DNA from 2 places in the Rhizobium sp. 05L429 genome. Region 2 is predicted to be linked to the other one. Evidence: riboswitches for the same ligand, from Rfam matches in the RefSeq annotation. Region 2 holds a riboswitch; the other holds the start of a gene.
What was found. Region 2 has a riboswitch for S-adenosylmethionine ahead of metA (homoserine O-acetyltransferase MetA). Riboswitches for the same ligand answer to the same signal wherever they lie in the genome.
Positions count from the first base shown of each region.

Region 1: it holds a riboswitch for S-adenosylmethionine, as region 2 does, so the genes downstream of both, AC1DNW_RS21270 (O-succinylhomoserine sulfhydrylase) here and metA (homoserine O-acetyltransferase MetA) in region 2, are expected to answer to the same signal.

Region 1 covers NZ_JBFTNV010000021.1:19,497-24,161, forward strand. The annotation lists gene AC1DNW_RS21255 (Hsp33 family molecular chaperone) at 1-278, shown strand, start outside; gene AC1DNW_RS21260 (hypothetical protein) at 409-999, shown strand; gene apaG (Co2+/Mg2+ efflux protein ApaG) at 1,067-1,459, opposite strand; gene AC1DNW_RS21270 (O-succinylhomoserine sulfhydrylase) at 1,702-2,886, opposite strand; SAM riboswitch at 2,933-3,011, opposite strand; gene AC1DNW_RS21275 (2'-deoxycytidine 5'-triphosphate deaminase) at 3,085-4,179, shown strand; tRNA gene AC1DNW_RS21280 (tRNA-Gly) at 4,238-4,311, shown strand; gene AC1DNW_RS21285 (hypothetical protein) at 4,322-4,603, opposite strand.
Region 2 covers NZ_JBFTNV010000005.1:263,548-275,952, forward strand. The annotation lists gene AC1DNW_RS07500 (acyl-CoA dehydrogenase family protein) at 1-1,086, opposite strand, end outside; gene AC1DNW_RS07505 (acyl carrier protein) at 1,086-1,337, opposite strand; gene AC1DNW_RS07510 (lysine-2,3-aminomutase-like protein) at 1,602-2,654, opposite strand; gene epmA (EF-P lysine aminoacylase EpmA) at 2,651-3,715, opposite strand; gene efp (elongation factor P) at 3,866-4,435, shown strand; gene AC1DNW_RS07525 (SIS domain-containing protein) at 4,578-5,306, opposite strand; gene nagA (N-acetylglucosamine-6-phosphate deacetylase) at 5,317-6,468, opposite strand; gene AC1DNW_RS07535 (SIS domain-containing protein) at 6,468-7,499, opposite strand; gene AC1DNW_RS07540 (GntR family transcriptional regulator) at 7,496-8,269, opposite strand; gene AC1DNW_RS07545 (aldose epimerase family protein) at 8,385-9,407, opposite strand; gene metA (homoserine O-acetyltransferase MetA) at 9,547-10,470, opposite strand; SAM riboswitch at 10,518-10,595, opposite strand; gene AC1DNW_RS07555 (ABC transporter ATP-binding protein/permease) at 10,744-12,405, shown strand, end outside.

The sequences.
Region 1 (4,665 bases), on a different contig from region 2:
TCGAAACCGTGGATGCAGATGAACTCACCGATCCGCTTGTTGGCACCGAGCGCCTGCTGTTCCGCCTCTTCCATGAGCGCGGCGTGCGCGTTTACGAACCGCGTGCCGTCTTCGATCGCTGCAGCTGTTCGCGGGAAAAGATCGGCGGCGTGCTGAAGGGTTTCAGCGCCGAGGAAGTAGAGGCAAGCCAGGAAAACGGTGAGATCGCCGTGACCTGCGAGTTCTGCTCAACGACCTACCGCTTTCCGGTGCATGAGGTTGCGTCTCAGCTTACTTAGTCTTCCTGAGTATAAGAACAGGCGAGCAATAGAACTAAGCGATAGCGCAGCGCAGTGACTCGACTTTTGGTAGTCACTGTGTGCCTATTGTGTTTCATTGGTTCAGGCTATGGAAGCGGGGTGGGTGCCAATGAAGTTTTTGTGTTTGGTACTTGCGCTCTTAGCTGCAGTGCCGCGAATTAGCTTTGCCGACGACGAGACTGTTCTATGGAAAGAAGTTGGTGGCTGGAGTGTGGCTGTCGACAAAAGTTTGGGCAACGCCTGCTTTGTCATGACTTCCTTTGAAGACGGTACAGTTTTTCGTCTCGGCTTCAATTTCATCGAAAAGGATAATCCCTTTTATATCCTGATGGCCAATGCAAATTGGAAATCATTGGAAGAAGGCAAGCAATATCCGATCGAATTCTACCTGGACCGCTCCAAATGGACTGCCGACGCAAGCGCCGTAGATCTTGACGGTACTAAGGCATTGTGGATTAATTTTAAGGATACTGGCTTGATTGGCGAGTTCGCTCGCAAGTTGAGTTTTCGTGTCGATTTTAACGGCAAGCGGATAGTTGCCCTCAGTCTAAAGAACTCCGTCAAAGCGACCGATGAGATGCTCGTCTGTCAAAAGGCTGTCAACGCTGCAGTGGCCCAACAGCCGGCACAGCCGCAATCAAAAGATCCGTTTGAGGCAAAGCCGGATGCTCAGACCGCATCGGATCCCTTTGAGCTTTAATAGAGATTGCCGATTGAAGACTTCAGCATTGCCGCATATCCGCGAGCAATCGGTTCGAATTTACGCATCAGTTGAGCACCCTGAGCAGGCCGGGTGAATCGAGCGAGAAGGCGGGGATGTCGACATCGAACAGCTCGCCTTCGTCCGTCTCCATCTGGTAATGGCCGAACATCAGGCCGGATGGCGTATCCAGCGGACAGCCCGATGAATATTCATAGGTATCGCCAGGTTGCAGACGCGGCTGCTCGCCAACGACGCCGGGGCCGCTGACCTCGTCGATCTGCCCGTTCTGGTCGGTAATATTCCAGTAGCGGTTGACGAGACGTACGGCTATGCCGGAGTTGTTGGCGATGACGACGCGATAACCCCAGACATAGCGATCGTCGTCCGGATCGGATTGCTCCTCCAGATAGAACGGTTCGACAACCACTTCGATGTCTCGTGTGAGGGCGCGATACATGCCTTACACCTTAGTCAATATACGTTACCCGTATCTTATAACAGTCCTCATGCGTCAAGAAACGGAACAGTGAACGTGGCCCCGCCGCCCTCGGTCGGGCCGCCTTTTGTTCATTAAGCCTAACTCTCAGTGTTAATTTCAAGGCAAATGCCACGGCCACGGTGGTATTCCGCGGCCGCGCCAGGAGCGCCGTGCGTCCTTTCGGACGCACAAAGGAACGCTCTATCCCTTGAATCGACGGGTCAGGCCGAAACCGTTTCCAGTGCGCGGGCGAAATCCTCGATGAGATCGTCCGTGTCTTCGATACCGGCCGAGAGGCGTACCGTGCCCGGCGAAATGCCGAGCTCGGCGCGGGCCTCGTCCGTCAGGTTCTTGTGCGTCGTCGTCGCCGGATGGGTGATCAGGCTCTTGGAGTCGCCGAGGTTGTTGGAGATCTTGACGATATCGAGCGCGTTCTGCAGCGCGAATGCCGCTTCCTTGCCACCCTTCAGCTCGAAGCAGACCAGCGTCGAGCCGCCGGTCATCTGCTTGGCAATGATATCGGCCTGCGGATGGTCCTTGCGGCCGGGATAGATGACCTTGGCGACCTTGCCCTGTTCGGCCAGGAAATCGGCGATCTTGGCGGCATTCTGCGTCTGCTGCTTGACGCGCAGCGGCAGCGTCTCGATGCCCTTCAGAAGCGTCCAGGCATTGAAGGGCGACATGGCCGGGCCGGTATGGCGGAAATAGTCATGCAGGTTCTCGTCGATCCATTCCTTGTCGGAAAGCACGACGCCGCCGAGGCAGCGGCCCTGGCCGTCAATATGCTTGGTGGCGGAATAGACGACGATATGGGCGCCGAGTTCCAGCGGCTTCTGGAAGAGCGGCGTCGCAAACACGTTATCGACCACGACCTTCGCGCCGATCTGGTTGGCGAGCTTGGAGACACCGGCAATATCGACCACTTCCAGCGTCGGATTGGTCGGGCTTTCCAGGAAGAACACCTTGGTCTTCGGCGTGATGGCCTTTTCCCAGTTCTCCAGGTAGCGGCCATCGACCAGCGTGCAGTCGATGCCATATTTCGGCGCCAGCGTCTCGACCACCCAGCGGCAGGAACCGAAGAGGGCGCGGGCGGCGACGATGTGGTCGCCGGCCTTCAGCTGGCAGAGAATGGCGGCGGTGACGGCGGCCATGCCGGAAGCCGTGGCGCGGGCATCTTCCGCGCCTTCCAGCATGCACATGCGCTTTTCGAACATGTCATTGGTGGGGCTGCCGTAGCGCGCGTAGATGAAACCTTCGGTTTCGCCCTTGAAGCGCGCCTCGGCTGCTTCCGACGTATAGTAGACGAAACCCTGCGTGAGATAGATTGCCTCGGATGTCTCGCCATATTGCGAGCGGAGCGTTCCGCCGTGGACGAGTTGGGTTGCCGGGCGCCAGGTCTTGCTCATGCCATCACCACTTTCAAACAACAAAAAAACCGGCCGCAAAAGCAGACCGGTTTTCAACCCGGTCTTTTTAGCCACTTATTTAACGTGGCTGCAAGCCGACCGGCCAAATCACCACGGGATAAAATTGCAATACTGCCGTTCTGCGCTTGCGTCAATTCCCCGACTTTGGTTTTGTCGGCGGCAAATTATGGATGGAGCATGATGGCTCGCGAAACTGGAATTTTGGCCGACRGCGCGATTTCCGCGCTGTTTGAAACGGGGCGTCTTCAAAGCGAACGGGAGCTTGATCGTGATCAGATCCAGCCTGCGAGCCTGGATCTGCGGCTGGGCGCCAAGGCTTTCCGGGTGCGCGCCAGCTTCATGCCCGGCCCTTCTCACCTTGTCGCAGACAAGCTCGATCGGCTGAGCCTGCATGTCATTGATCTCAGCGAAGGCGCGGTGCTGGAAACCGGCTGCGTCTACATCGTACCGCTGATGGAGCGTCTCGATCTGCCGGCCGACATGTCTGCCTCTGCCAATCCCAAGAGCTCGACCGGCCGTCTCGATATCTTTACCCGCGTCATCACCGATTACGCGCAGGAATTCGACAAGATCCCATCAGGCTATTCCGGTCCGCTCTATCTCGAAATCAGCCCGCGTACTTTCCCGATCGTCGTGCGCCGCGGTTCGCGCCTGTCGCAGATCCGCTTCCGTGTGGGCCATGCTGTGCTCAACGAACCGGAGCTCCTGAAGCTGCACGAAACGGAAACGCTGGTGGCTGCCAAGCAACCGAACGTATCCGGCGGCGGCATTGCACTGTCGATCGATCTGGCGGGCGACGAGGAGAGCCTGATCGGGTATCGCGGCAAACACCACACGGCCGTCGTCGATGTCGACAAGAAGGCCCAGCACGATATCTTCGATTTCTGGGAGCCACTCTATAGCCGAGGCCGCAACGAACTGATCCTCGATCCCGATGAGTTCTACATTCTCGTCTCGCGTGAGGCCGTTCACGTCCCCCCGCATTACGCGGCGGAAATGACGCCCTTCGACCCGCTCGTCGGCGAATTCCGCGTGCATTATGCCGGCTTCTTCGATCCGGGCTTCGGCCATGCGCCGGCCGGCGGGCGCGGCAGCCGCGCGGTGCTGGAAGTGCGCAGCCACGAAGTGCCCTTCATCCTCGAAGACGGCCAGATCGTCGGCCGCCTGATCTACGAGCACATGCAGGAACAGCCGACGAGCCTCTATGGCTCAGGCCTAGGCTCCAACTATCAGGCGCAGGGCCTCAAGCTCTCGAAGCATTTCCGGATCTGATCTCGGTAATGCCGCGACTTGACAGCGGCGGCCATCTGTTGGAAGTCTCAAGCTTCAGGCGGGTGTAGCTCAATGGTAGAGCAGCAGCTTCCCAAGCTGAATACGAGGGTTCGATTCCCTTCACCCGCTCCAGCTACTCCTCTCAATCTCTTCCGAAAATGTTGATCGGCCTGTATCGGCGATGCGCGATCGCCAACGTGCGGTCCGGACGGATGATATAGGTCTCCTCGACCTGCCGGCCGTACTGGTCGATGAAATCGTGCGGGAAGGTCGAGCCGACAGGCGACTTTGTCAGTTTCGTGCGCGGCTGGCCGTTATAGGTGATGCTGCCGGGAATGGGCTCGATGCCGGGACCCGTATATTCGACGGTCGTGCAGCCGGCGAGCGCCAGCGCGCCGATGAGGCCAAGTGCGATCAGTTTCATATTGGAAGCCTTTCTTTCCGCAGCACGGTGTCATTGTACCGCAAATTGCGAAAAGCTCACGA
Region 2 (12,405 bases):
GGCATCGCGCAGATGGCGTCCGAGGCTAAAGGGCGTACCGTTCTTGTAGCCCATGATGCCGCAGATCAGCATGGTATGATTGACGATTTCCAGGATCGTTTCGGAAGAAGCGATCTTCACGTTGTTCATTGCAACGGCAAAACCCATCGAAGAAAGCTTGTCGCCGTCAGCCTTGGCGTCTTCATAGGCCTTGAGGCCGGCAACGACGTTCGACTTCACCATCTGCAGAAGGTTGGAGACCTCCGCGAGGCGAAGCGCGCCGGGCGGCGTGGCATCGGGAGACTTGCGGGCGGCGGCACGCACGAATGCTTGAGCGCGGGAAACGGCGTCAACCGCGATGCCGTACCAGACACCGCTCCAGAGCAGGTGTGAAGATGCCAGCATCGACTGTGCAGCGATTTCAGCAAAAGGCTTCGGCAGGATCTGTACAGCCGGCGCCTCGCCCTTGAACAGGAAGCCGTCGGAGCAAGTGCCGCGCATGCCGAGTGTATTCCAGACATGCGTCTTTTCGATCGTGTACTGGTCTTTCAGGAAAGCTGTCAGCACCTGATCGGAAGAGGCGGCCTGCGAATGGCTGCGCGAGGTGATGAGAATGGCGTCGGCATGCGAACCGTAGGAAATGACGGTTGCGTCCTTTTCCAGCCGGCAGGTATCACCGTCGATTTCGATCGCGCAGATGCTGTTGCGCAGATTGCCGCCGATCCCGCCCTCGGTGGTGGCGGAGGCGATGAGGAGCTGTTCGGCGACTATGCGGCGCATGAAGGCGCTATGCCATTCGCTGTCAACGCCATGTTCGACAAGGCTTGAAAGCTTGATCTGGTGCATGGCGAAGACCATCGCGCTTGCCGCGCAGGCCTGACCGAGCACCGAGCACAATTCGGCGATATCGGTAATGGAAGCGGCCTCGCCGCCGAGATGGCGGGGAATCTGGATGCCGAACAGACGCTCGGCCTTCATCGCGTTTACGGCTTCCTGCGGGAACCGGCCCTCAAAATCGACGGCATCCGCATGCCTTGCCGCAATTTCGGCGACGCGAGCAGCCCTTGCGACGAGGCTGTCTTCCGTGATCTTGACCGGGAAGTTCATCAGGCGACCTTTCGGCTATCCTGAATGAGATCGACCGTCTTGGCGATCGCTGAAATGCTGGAAAAGGACTTGCGGTTCAGGAGATTATCCGGAAATTCGATGTCGAATGCCTCTTCGATGCCGAGCATGAGCTGCACCGAGGCGAAGGACGTCAGACCCGCGGTGTAGAGATCCGCATCATCGGCAACCTGATCAATCGAAACAGGAAGCTTACCGAATTTGGCTACGAGGTCGCGGATTGTCTTGTTCATCCCATTAACTCCAGATTTTCATGATCCTGAGCCGGCATTCATCGCCTTTTCATGGGAGTGCTTTTAGTGCGGAAAACAGAACATTCCGCTAATGTTATTAGTTAAATATAACTATCGCCCATACTTGGCATTTTACAAATCATGCCGGGCTGATGCCTAATACTTAATTTCTATCAATAGTTTGATATAGTCTAAGCAGAGCGGCCGCAACTGGCGGCGGCTGTGCCGAGTGCAGAAATGGTACGCCAAACGCGCACTTTTGCGTTAACCGGCAGGCGGATAGGAATGCTCGCCACCGCGATAATCGGAGATCGAGTAGCAGCCCTCCCCGGTCGTCTTCACGGCGCTCTCGCCGATTACCGCCTTGCCGTAACCGCCGGGAATATCGAGAATATAGGTAGGCTGGCAGAGCCCGGAGATACGGCCGCGAAGCGAGGCGACGATCTTCTGCCCCTCCTCTATCGACAGCCGGAAATGGCTGGTGCCGGGCGCAAGATCCGGATGATGCAGATAATAGGGTTTCACACGCGTCTCGACAAAGGCCCGCATCAGTTCCGCCAGGATATCAGGATCATCATTGACGCCCCTCAGGAGCACCGACTGGCTGACCATGACGATGCCTGCATCCACCAGCCGGGCGCAGGCGGCGCGTGCTTCCGCCGTCAGTTCCCGCGGATGGTTGGCGTGAAGCGCGACATAGACAGTCTTGCCACTCGCTTTCAGAGCCGCGATCAGCTCTGCATCGATCTTTTGCGGATCGACGGCGGGCACGCGCGTATGGAAGCGCACGATCTTCACGTGCTCGATCTCTGCAAGCTGGCTGAGAATCTCACCAAGACGCCGCGGTGAAAGCACCAGCGGATCGCCGCCCGTCAGGATCACTTCCCAGATTTCGCCATGCCCGCGGATATAGTCGAAGGCGGCAGTGAGCGCCGCTGCATCGAGAGTGCCGAGCCCCTGCGGCCCGACCATCTCCCGCCGGAAACAGAAGCGGCAATAGACCGGGCAGACATGCACGGCCTTCAGCAGCACGCGGTCGGGATAGCGATGCACGATGCCCTCGACCGGGCTGTGGGCATGATCGCCTATGGGATCAGCCCGTTCCTCCGACGTGGTGACGAGCTCCGCTGCATCGGGCACGAATTGCCGGGCAATCGGGTCAGCCGGATCGGCATGATCGATCAGCCGCGCCATGGCGGGCGTCAGCGTGAGGGCATAACGCGTGGCAACCTCGTCGAGCGCCAGCCGTTCGGCTTCTTCGATCAGCCCCGCCCTGACAAGATCGTCCACGCTCTTGATCGGACGCATGATATTCATCGGCCGTACTCCGCGACCGGCGCCCAGAGCACCTGATCGATCCGAGAGGCACCCGTCGCCAGCATCGCCAGGCGGTCGAAGCCGAGCGCGATACCGCTTGCTTCCGGCATGATTGCCAGCGCGGCCAGAAAATCCTCGTCGAGCGGATAGGTCTCGCCATAGACCCGCACCTTCTCCGCCATCTCGATCTCGAAACGACGCCGCTGCTCGGCGGCATTGGTCAATTCGCCAAAGCCGTTGGCAAGCTCGACGCCGCAAGCATAAAGTTCGAACCGCTCCGCCACGCGGGGATCGCGCGCCGACGGCCGCGCAAGCGCGGCTTCGGAAACCGGATATTCATCGAGAATGGTGACGCGGCCGAAGCCGAGATGCGGCTCGACCTTCTCCACCAGCACCCGGCTGAATAGATCGGCCCAATGGTCATCATCGGCAACGCGCATGCCGACCCGCCCCATTTCGGCAGCGAGATGTTCGCGATCGGTCGAGCCGTCAGCAGACACAGAAGCCAGAAGATCGACGCCGGCATAGCGACCGAACGCTTCTGCAACGCTGATACGCTCCGGCCCGGCGAAGGGGTCGCACTCGGCGCCACGATAGGTGAGCGTTGTGGTTCCAATCGTTTCGGCGGCGAGCGCCAGCATGCGCACACAATCCATCATCAGGCTCTCATAGCTTTCGCCCGCACGATACCATTCGAGCATGGTGAACTCAGGATGATGGAGCGGCCCACGCTCGCGGTTGCGATAGACATGTGCGAAGCAGACGATGCGTTCTTCACCAGCGGCCAAGAGCTTCTTGCAGGCAAATTCCGGCGACGTGTGCAGGTAGAAGGGTGCAGCCTGTCCATCTGTCGTCAGGGCCTGTGTGGCAAACGCATGCAGATGCGCCTCATTGCCCGGAGAGACCTGCAAGGTGGCGGTATCGACCTCAATGAAATCCTCACGCGCGAAGTAGCCGCGCAACGCTGCCTGGATCGCGTTGCGCCCCATGAGGAACGGACGGCGATCGGCGTGTACGGCGGGGGTCCACCAGGGAGACGCTTTGGCGCTCGTGAGGTTCATTCAGCGCTTTCCTCGCCGGATTCAGCCGGTATGGGGGTGGCTATTTCTGCGATTTTAGGTTAGTGCGCCCCGAAAGAAAAACATTTTGCGTCTTCAGGGCCATTCCGACTGTCCTCTACGACGCCGAAAGCCGACTTACAAGGAAGTCTTATGGTCAAGGTCATCGCCTCTTCGGTCCGCAAGGGCAACGTTCTCGATGTCGACGGCAAGCTCTACGTCGTTCTCACGGCTCAGAATTTCCACCCGGGCAAAGGCACGCCGGTCACCCAGGTCGACATGCGCCGCATCGTCGACGGTGTGAAGGTTTCCGAGCGTTGGCGCACCACCGAGCAGGTCGAGCGCGCCTTCGTCGAAGACGTCAACTTCCAGTACCTTTATGAAGATGGCGAAGGCTTCCACTTCATGAACCCGGCCACCTATGACCAGGTCGTCGTCGACGTTGACACTATGGGCGACCAGAAGGCCTACCTCCAGGAAGGCATGACCTGCATCCTGTCGATCCACGAAGGCATTCCGCTGGCGCTCGATCTGCCGCGCCACGTCACCCTCGAGATCGTCGAGACCGAGCCGGTCGTGAAGGGCCAGACGGCCTCCTCCTCCTACAAGCCGGCGATCCTGTCGAACGGCATCCGCACTTTGGTTCCGCCCCATATCGACGCCGGCACCCGCGTCGTCATCGCGACGGAAGACAATTCCTACGTCGAGCGCGCCAAGAACTGAGCGCATCAGTTCCAGACATTCCAACGGCCTGGAGCACCCGCTTCGGGCCGTTTTCATTTGACGTCTGCTTCCAAGGGCACGATCGCCCTGACGGCGCCCGTGGCCATATAGAGAAAGGCCGGAAAAACGCCGGCCTCCGTACTCAGAGATGAGGATTGCGCGGCCGGTATTTCTTCACCAGTTTCTGGTTGATCTCCGCAGCACCCGGCATGTTGGCGCTAAGATAGACCGGCGCATCGCCGGACTTGGAAAGCTCGGAGGCGACGTCCGCGAAGATAGCGTTGATGACCGTCACCCCGACCGCCGTCGAGACCGGCCCGACCCGGAGGCCGGTGCCATCCAGATCGAGAACGGCGTCGCCCGGCGGCAATCCGTTGTCGAGCACCACATCTGCGACATCGGCCAACCGCCGGCGGCCATTGGCGATCGCTGTCGAATAGGCAATCGATGTGATGGCGATCACCTTGACGCCGATCTCTCGCGCATAGTCGGCCGCCTCGATCGGCGCGGCATTCACGCCCGAATTCGAGGCGATGATGATGACGTCGCCCGGCTGCATGCCGTAACGCTCCAGCATCGGCCGTACCAGACCCTGCGTGCGTTCATAGACCGAACTGATGACCGCACCCTCATGCAGCATCGCCGAACCGACCAGGACCGGCACCGTGAAGGCGAGCCCGCCAGCTCGATAGTGAACTTCTTCCGCCAGCATATGCGAATGGCCGGTGCCGAAGACATAGACGCGCTTGTCGCCACGGGCAGCCTCGAGTATCACGGCAGCGGCCTGCGCCATCGGCTCCGCAAGGGCCTGTTTCAGCTCCTCCAGCCGGCCGATGAGATTGGCGAAATAGGCGTCCGTAATGTCGCTCATCCGCCGCTCCCTAAGCCGCTTCGCCGTTGAGCCAGGTCGCCGTCACATCGATCGCATCGGTGAAATGCACGAGATCGGCGCGCGCGCCCGGCGAAAGGTGGCCGCGATCGGCAAGCCGCAGGAACCGCGCCGGATAGAGCGTCGCCATCCTGAGCGCTTCAGCAAGCGTCAGTTCCAGATAGGTGACGCCGTAGCGGATCGTCGAAGCCATATCGACATCCGAGCCTGCCAGCGTGCCGTCCGAAAGCACGAGTTTGGAACAGAAACCGCCCCTTTCGCGTCGCACGGTGCGGCCATTGAGCATGAACGTGTCCTTCTCCGAGCCGACGAGCGACATGGCGTCGGTTACGAAGAAAAGCTTGCCCTCGCCACGCTTAGCGTGCAACGCCGTGCGCAATGCCTTCGGATCGACATGGTGACCATCGGCGATGATGCCGCACCAGACCGCCGGATGATCGATCGCCGCCCCGACGAGCCCTGGCGCGCGATGCGCCAGCTGACTCATGGCGTTGAAGAGATGTGTCACTCCCCGGGCACCGGCATCGAAACGAGCTTCCGCCGCTTCGCTCGTGCTGTCGGAATGGCCGATGCTGACGATGACGCCGGCTTCGCTGAGTTCGCGCACCTGCGAAACCGTTACCTGTTCCGCCGCCATGGTGACGAGCAACGTGCCGATCGCCTCGCGCGCAGCGATGAAGGCCTTGACGTCCTTGTCCTCGACCGGCCGCATGAGCTCGGCGAGATGCGCGCCCTTGCGCGCCGGCGCCAGATGCGGGCCTTCCAGATGCAGGCCGGCAACACCGCGGTTCGTCTTCACCGCAACCTTGGCCGCCTCGATCGCTGTTGCCGTTGCCTCGGCCGTGTCGGTGATCAGCGTCGGCAGCAGTGCCGTCGTGCCGTATGGCCGATGTCCATCGGCGATCATGTACATGGAAACCGGCGATGGGTCGTCGTTCAGCATACGACCACCCCCGCCGTTGACCTGCGCATCGACGAAGCCAGCAGACAGCACGCCTCCATCAAGCGTCACGACTTCGCCCTCGGGCAGCTTATTCAGGCCGACGATCGCCTCGACGCGTCCGTCCTTGACGATCAGCGCCCGCTCGTCATGAAAGCGCTCTCCGTCGAAGATACGGGCGCCCGTGAAGATCTTGCGGCTCATCAGACGGTCTCCGTCACCTTGAGCAGGTTTGCCGGCTTGTCCGGATCGAAGCCCTTACGGCGGGTGACCGACTCGATCAGGCGGTAATAGACGAGCAGCGAGACCAGGGGATCGACGAGGCCGTTGCCGGTCGTCGGAACCTGCAGGTTGACGCCGGCAAGCGGCTTTGTGGAGAAGGGCACGGTCGTGGCGCCAAGTTTCTGCAGCCGATCCAGTGCCTTCACATTATTGTCGAAAGCAGCATCTTCAGGCACGAAACCGACGATCGGGAAGCCCGGCTGCACGAGGCGCATCGGGCCATGCATCAGTTCGGCAAGCGAGAAGGCCTCGGCATGAAGACCTGCGGTTTCCTTAGCCTTCAGCGCCGCTTCAAGAGCAATGGCGAAAGCCGTGCCGCGGCCGCCTGTGTAAAGCGATGCGGCGCTGAACAGAACACCCTCGGCAGCAGCAGTATCGATGCCCGATGTCGCAGACAAAGCGGCCGGCAGCTTCTCGATAGCGGCCTGCAGATCGGCCTTGCCGCCGATCGCAGCAGTGACACCGGCAAGGGCGGCAACCGATGCGATGAAGGACTTGGTCGCGGCAACGCTCTTTTCGGCACCGGCATTGAGGCCGAGAACGATATCGGCCTGCTTGGCGAGCGGGCTGTCGGTGACGTTGACGACGGCGATCGTCGTCGCTCCGCCCTTCTTGGCCGCTTCCTGCAGTGCCACGATATCGGGACTGGCGCCCGACTGGGAAACGGTGAAGTGGATGCCACCCTTCAGATGTAGGGAAGCGCCATAGACCGAGGCGATCGAAGGGCCGATCGAGGCGACCGGCACGCCGCAAGTGATCTCGAAGAGATATTTGAAGAAGGTCGCTGCATGGTCGGAAGAGCCCCGCGCCGCCGTCGTCACGACGCTCGGACGGGCGGACGAAAACAGCCGGGCGATTTCGGCAAAAACCGGCTTTTCCTTTTCGAGCAAGGCGGCGACCACTTCGGGCGACTGGCCCGCTTCCTGCAGCATCAACGACTGGTTCTCACTCATAGGTCATCTCCAATTCTCAGTTCGGCGACGAAATCATAGGCGTCGCCACGATAATGCGAGCGGGTGTATTCAACGACACGCTGGTCTTCCAGGCGCGATACGCGCTCGATCAGAAGCGCAGGCGCACCGGCCTTGACATCAAGAATAGCGGCCGAAGAGGGATCGAGCGTGACGGCCGTCAATCGCTGCATGGCGCGCACCGGCTTGTGGCCGCTCTGCGCAAGCGCATCGTAGAGCGAGCCTTCGCCGCCGGCATTGTCGCCAAGAAACTTGACCGGAACGACGGCGCGTTCGATGGCGAGTGGCAGCCCGTCGGCCAAACGAAGGCGGTCGAGCCGCAGCACCGGCTCGTCGACACTGAGGCCGAGCAGGAAGGACTCTTCCGGAGATGGGCTGTTGATGGTGCGCGACAGGATCTGGGCCGCCGGCGAGCGCCCGCGTGAACGCATGTCCGCCGAGAAGGAGGAAAGTCGCCACAGCGACTGCTCCATACGCTCGACCTTGCTGGAAACGAAGGTGCCGCTGCCGTGCCGGGATTCAAGCGCACCCGATGTCATGAGATCCCGATAGGCTGTTCGCACAGTGACGCGGCCGAGTTTCAGAGCTTCCGCCAGATCGCGTTCGCCGGGCAGCGCCGTGCCGGGCTTCAAGAGGCCCTCCTGAATGAGGCCGGTGAGGCCCTGCGCCAGCCGCTTGTAAAGCGGTCCCGTTGCCGCCTCATCGCGCAGCCCACGGCCATTCAGTTCCGCTATCAGACTGGTTCTATCCATGGATACACAATAGAACCTATTTAGAACCAATCGGCAAGCCGGATTCGCTTCACCAAAGAAAAAACCCTCGCGGTTGGCCGCGAGGGTCTCATTAATCAGGACAGGAAATACGAACTCAGTTCTTCGTAAAGATATAATCCGTTTCCTGGCGCAGCACTTCACCGGGACGCAATACCGCGTTCGGAAAGTCCTGATGATTGATGGCATCGGGCCAGATCTGCGTTTCCAGGCAGAAGCCGGCGAAGGGACTGTATCTGCGGCCATCGAGACCCGGCACCGGCACGCCGAGCTTGAAGCCGGCATAGAACTGCACGCCCGGCTCTGTCGTACGCACTTCCAGCGACACGCCGGAATGCAGGCTGCGGGCAAGTACGACGGAGCGCTTGGCTGTGCGCTCGCTCGAAAAGCAGAAATTGTGGTCGTAGAGCGCTTGCTCTTGACCGGCAAAACGCTTCATCGGCGCCATCGCACGGAAATCGAATGCGGTGCCCTCGACGGAGCGGATCTCGCCGGTCGGTATCTGCCTTTCATTGGTCGGCAGATAGTGATCGGCGGCGATCATGATGTCGTGCGCCAGCGCATCCTCCCGGCCATCGAGATTGAAATAGGAATGCTGACAGACATTGGCGATCGTCGGCTGGTCCGTTGTCGTCTCGTAGGTGACAGAAAGCTCGCCATCGCCATGCACGCGATAGGTCGCCTGGATCGTGCAGTTGCCCGGATAACCGGCACGGCCATCGGGATCGACGATCTTCAGCACCACGCGGTCGGTCTCATGCTCGACGACCGTCCAGACAAGCGTGCCGATATTATTGCTGCCGCCGTGAAGATGTGTGACGCCCTTCTCGTTAAGTTCGAGCTGGTAGTCCTTGCCGTCGAGCGTGAACTTGCCGTCGCCAATACGGTTGGCACAGCGTCCCGGCGTCGCGCCGAAGAAAGGCGAATGAGCGAGATAGCTTGCGAAATCCTCGAAGCCGAGCACCAGCGGTGCGTCATGACCCTCCAGCCTGATATCCTGGATAACTGCACCCCAGCTCAACACCTTGACCGTCAATCCGCCACCGCGGATGACGACGCGATGGACGGTCTCGCCGTCCTTCGTCTGTCCGAAAACTTCCCGTTCCAACTTGTCCGCCATGATCGACGCTCACTCCATCCCTAGAATTCAGGAACCGGAACCTGCCCCCATTTCCTGCAAACCGCAACCGGGCAAACCGGAAAACAAAACGCCGTCACAGAAATGCGACGGCGTTATTTGTAAGCCCGCCCGATGACGCTCAGATGCCCGAGCCGATCTCTTCGATATCGTAGGACGTCGTCTGGTAGATCTCGTTGATCCAGTTGCCGAAAAGCAAATGCGCGTGGCTGCGCCAGCGGTTCTGTGGCGCAAGAGTGGAATCGTTATGCGGGAAGTAGTTGTGCGGCATCTTGATCGGCACGCCGGCATTCACGTCGCGGAAATATTCGTCCGAAAGCGATGTGGAATCATATTCGACATGGTTGAAGATATAGAGCCGCCGGCCCTTCGCCTCGTGCACGAGACAGACGCCCATCTCGCTGGATTCCATCAGGATCTCAAGACCATCGACCTTCTCGATGTCGGCCCGGCGCACCTCGGTCCAGCGCGACACAGGAACCTCGAAATTATCAGAGAAACCATTGAGATAGACAGATGAGGGCTTGAGATTGCTGTGGCGGTAAACGCCGAAGGCCTTTTCCTTCAGCTCATATTTCGGCACACCGTGAAAATGATAGATCCCCGCCATCGCACCCCAGCAGACATTCATGGTCGAATGCACATTCGTCTGGGTCCAGTCGAAAATCTGCTGCATTTCCTTCCAATAGGTAACATCCTCGTAGGGCAGCGTCTCGATCGGCGCGCCCGTGATGATGAAACCGTCGAACTTGCGGTGCTTCACTTCCTCCCAGGTCTGGTAGAAGGCGAGCAGATGTTCTTCAGACGTATTCTTGGCCTTGTGGTTGCCGACGCGGATCAGCGAGAATTCCACCTGCAGCGGCGACGCGCCCACAAGGCGCGCCATCTGCACCTCGGTCTTGATCTTGTTCGGCATGAGGTTGAGCAGCCCGATCTGCAAGGGACGGATATCCTGGCGGATCGCCACCGTTTCGGTCATCACCCGCACGCCCTCGTTCACGAGGGTTTCGAAGGCGGGCAGCGTGTCGGGGATCTTGATGGGCATTGCGGTCAACTCGATCAAAATAAAAAACCGGCGGCGAAAGAATCGCTACCGGTCCGCACGCGGCCCTTTAGCGATTTATTTAACGTGGCTGCAAGCCGGCCGGCCAAATCACCACGAGGCACCTTAAATAGCGCCAGTCTCGTTGCGAATCAACTGTCAATGCAGATAGCTGCAAAAGCCATCACGCTTTCTTTATGGGTGGTGGAATCTGTTGATGGACCAGTAACGCCCCCATGTTATTAATGTAAGGATGGGCGGATTTGGAAAGTTGTAATGGCAAATGACGTTGAAAGGGGGAGGGGCATCCAGAGTCAGGACCGGGTAGGGTATGATCTCAGCCTGACATATCGACTTGGAGTGATGTTCTCCGCATTCTGGAATTCTGAGGTTCGTGGCAGGGTGCTGCTGCTTGCGATAACGCTCGTCGTCATCATCCTGGCAACCGCCTATGGACAGGTGATCCTCAATGAGTGGAATGCGCCCTTCTATGATTCCCTCGAACGCCGTGACCTTGGCGAATTCTTCAAGCAGCTCGAAGTCTTCGCGATGATTGCCGGCGCTCTGCTGCTGCTCAACGTGTTGCAGGCCTGGCTGAACCAGATGACCGCGCTCTATATGCGCGAAGGCCTCTCGCGCGATCTCGTCGATCAATGGCTGAAGCGCAAACGCGCCCTCAAGCTTTCCACCATCGGCATCATCGGCGTAAACCCCGACCAACGCCTGCATGAGGATTCGCGGAATCTGGCGGAAAGCACGACCGGGCTTGTGCTCGGACTGCTGCAGTCGACCATCCTGCTCGTCAGCTTCATCGGCGTGCTATGGGAGCTTTCGAGCGGCTTCATCTTCCATATCAGCGGCTATAACTTCACCATTCCCGGCTATATGGTCTGGGCAGCAATCTTCTACGCCGCATCAGCCTCGCTATTGAGCCAGGTCGTCGGCCGCAAGCTCGTCAAACTCAATGCCGACCGGTTCTCGAAGGAGGCCGAACTGCGCTTCGCGCTGATGCATGCCAATGAGAACATGCCGGCGATCACAGTGGCGCGCGGAGAGGAGAATGAGCGCAAGCGCATCAACGGCGATATCACCAATGTTCTTGCCGTCATCAAGCGGCTGGCCATAGCCAATACCAACCTGACCTGGGTTTCGGCAGGGTACGGCTGGCTGGTCATCGTCATCCCGATTATCGTCGCAGCCCCAGCCTATTTTTCTGGCGGGCTGACCTTCGGCCAGTTGATGATGTCGGTCGGCGCCTTCAATCAGGTCAATACAGCGCTGCGCTGGTACGTCGCCAACTTCGGCCCGATTGCCGAATGGCGCGCCACGCTGATGCGCGTCACCGATTTCCGTCAGGCGTTGCTGGAGATGGACGATGGCTTCGATCTGAAAGACACCATTGTTTATGAGGAAACCGCGCCGGATACGCTGACGCTGAAGAATGTCGTCATCCTCGCCAAGCTTGGCGAAGACATCGAGGATTGCGGCGGCTTCCGGATGCGCGAGGCGGATGTGACGATCAAGGCCGGCGAAAAGGTCATGATCAACGGCGATCACAGCGTGAACCGCCGCCTGCTCTTCCAGGCCATGGCCGGCCTCTGGCCATGTGGCAAAGGCACAATGGGCCTACCGCCCATTGCCGACATGCTGTTCATCCCGCAGGTCGCCTACGTGCCGGGCGGCACGCTGCGCGAGGCAATTTCCTTCCCCCAAAAACCCGAGGCCTATGACAAGGCGACCGTCGAGGCCGCACTTGAGGCTGCCGGCCTGCATTCGCTGATCGCCCGCCTCGACAGCCGCGCGCGCTGGGACAAGCTTCTCGATGCCGATGAGCAAAAGGCCATCGGCTTTGCTCGCCTGCTTCTCGTCAAGCCGCGCTGGGCCGTTTTCGATGAAGTGCTCGAAGGCATGGAGCCGGAATGGCAGCGCACGATGACG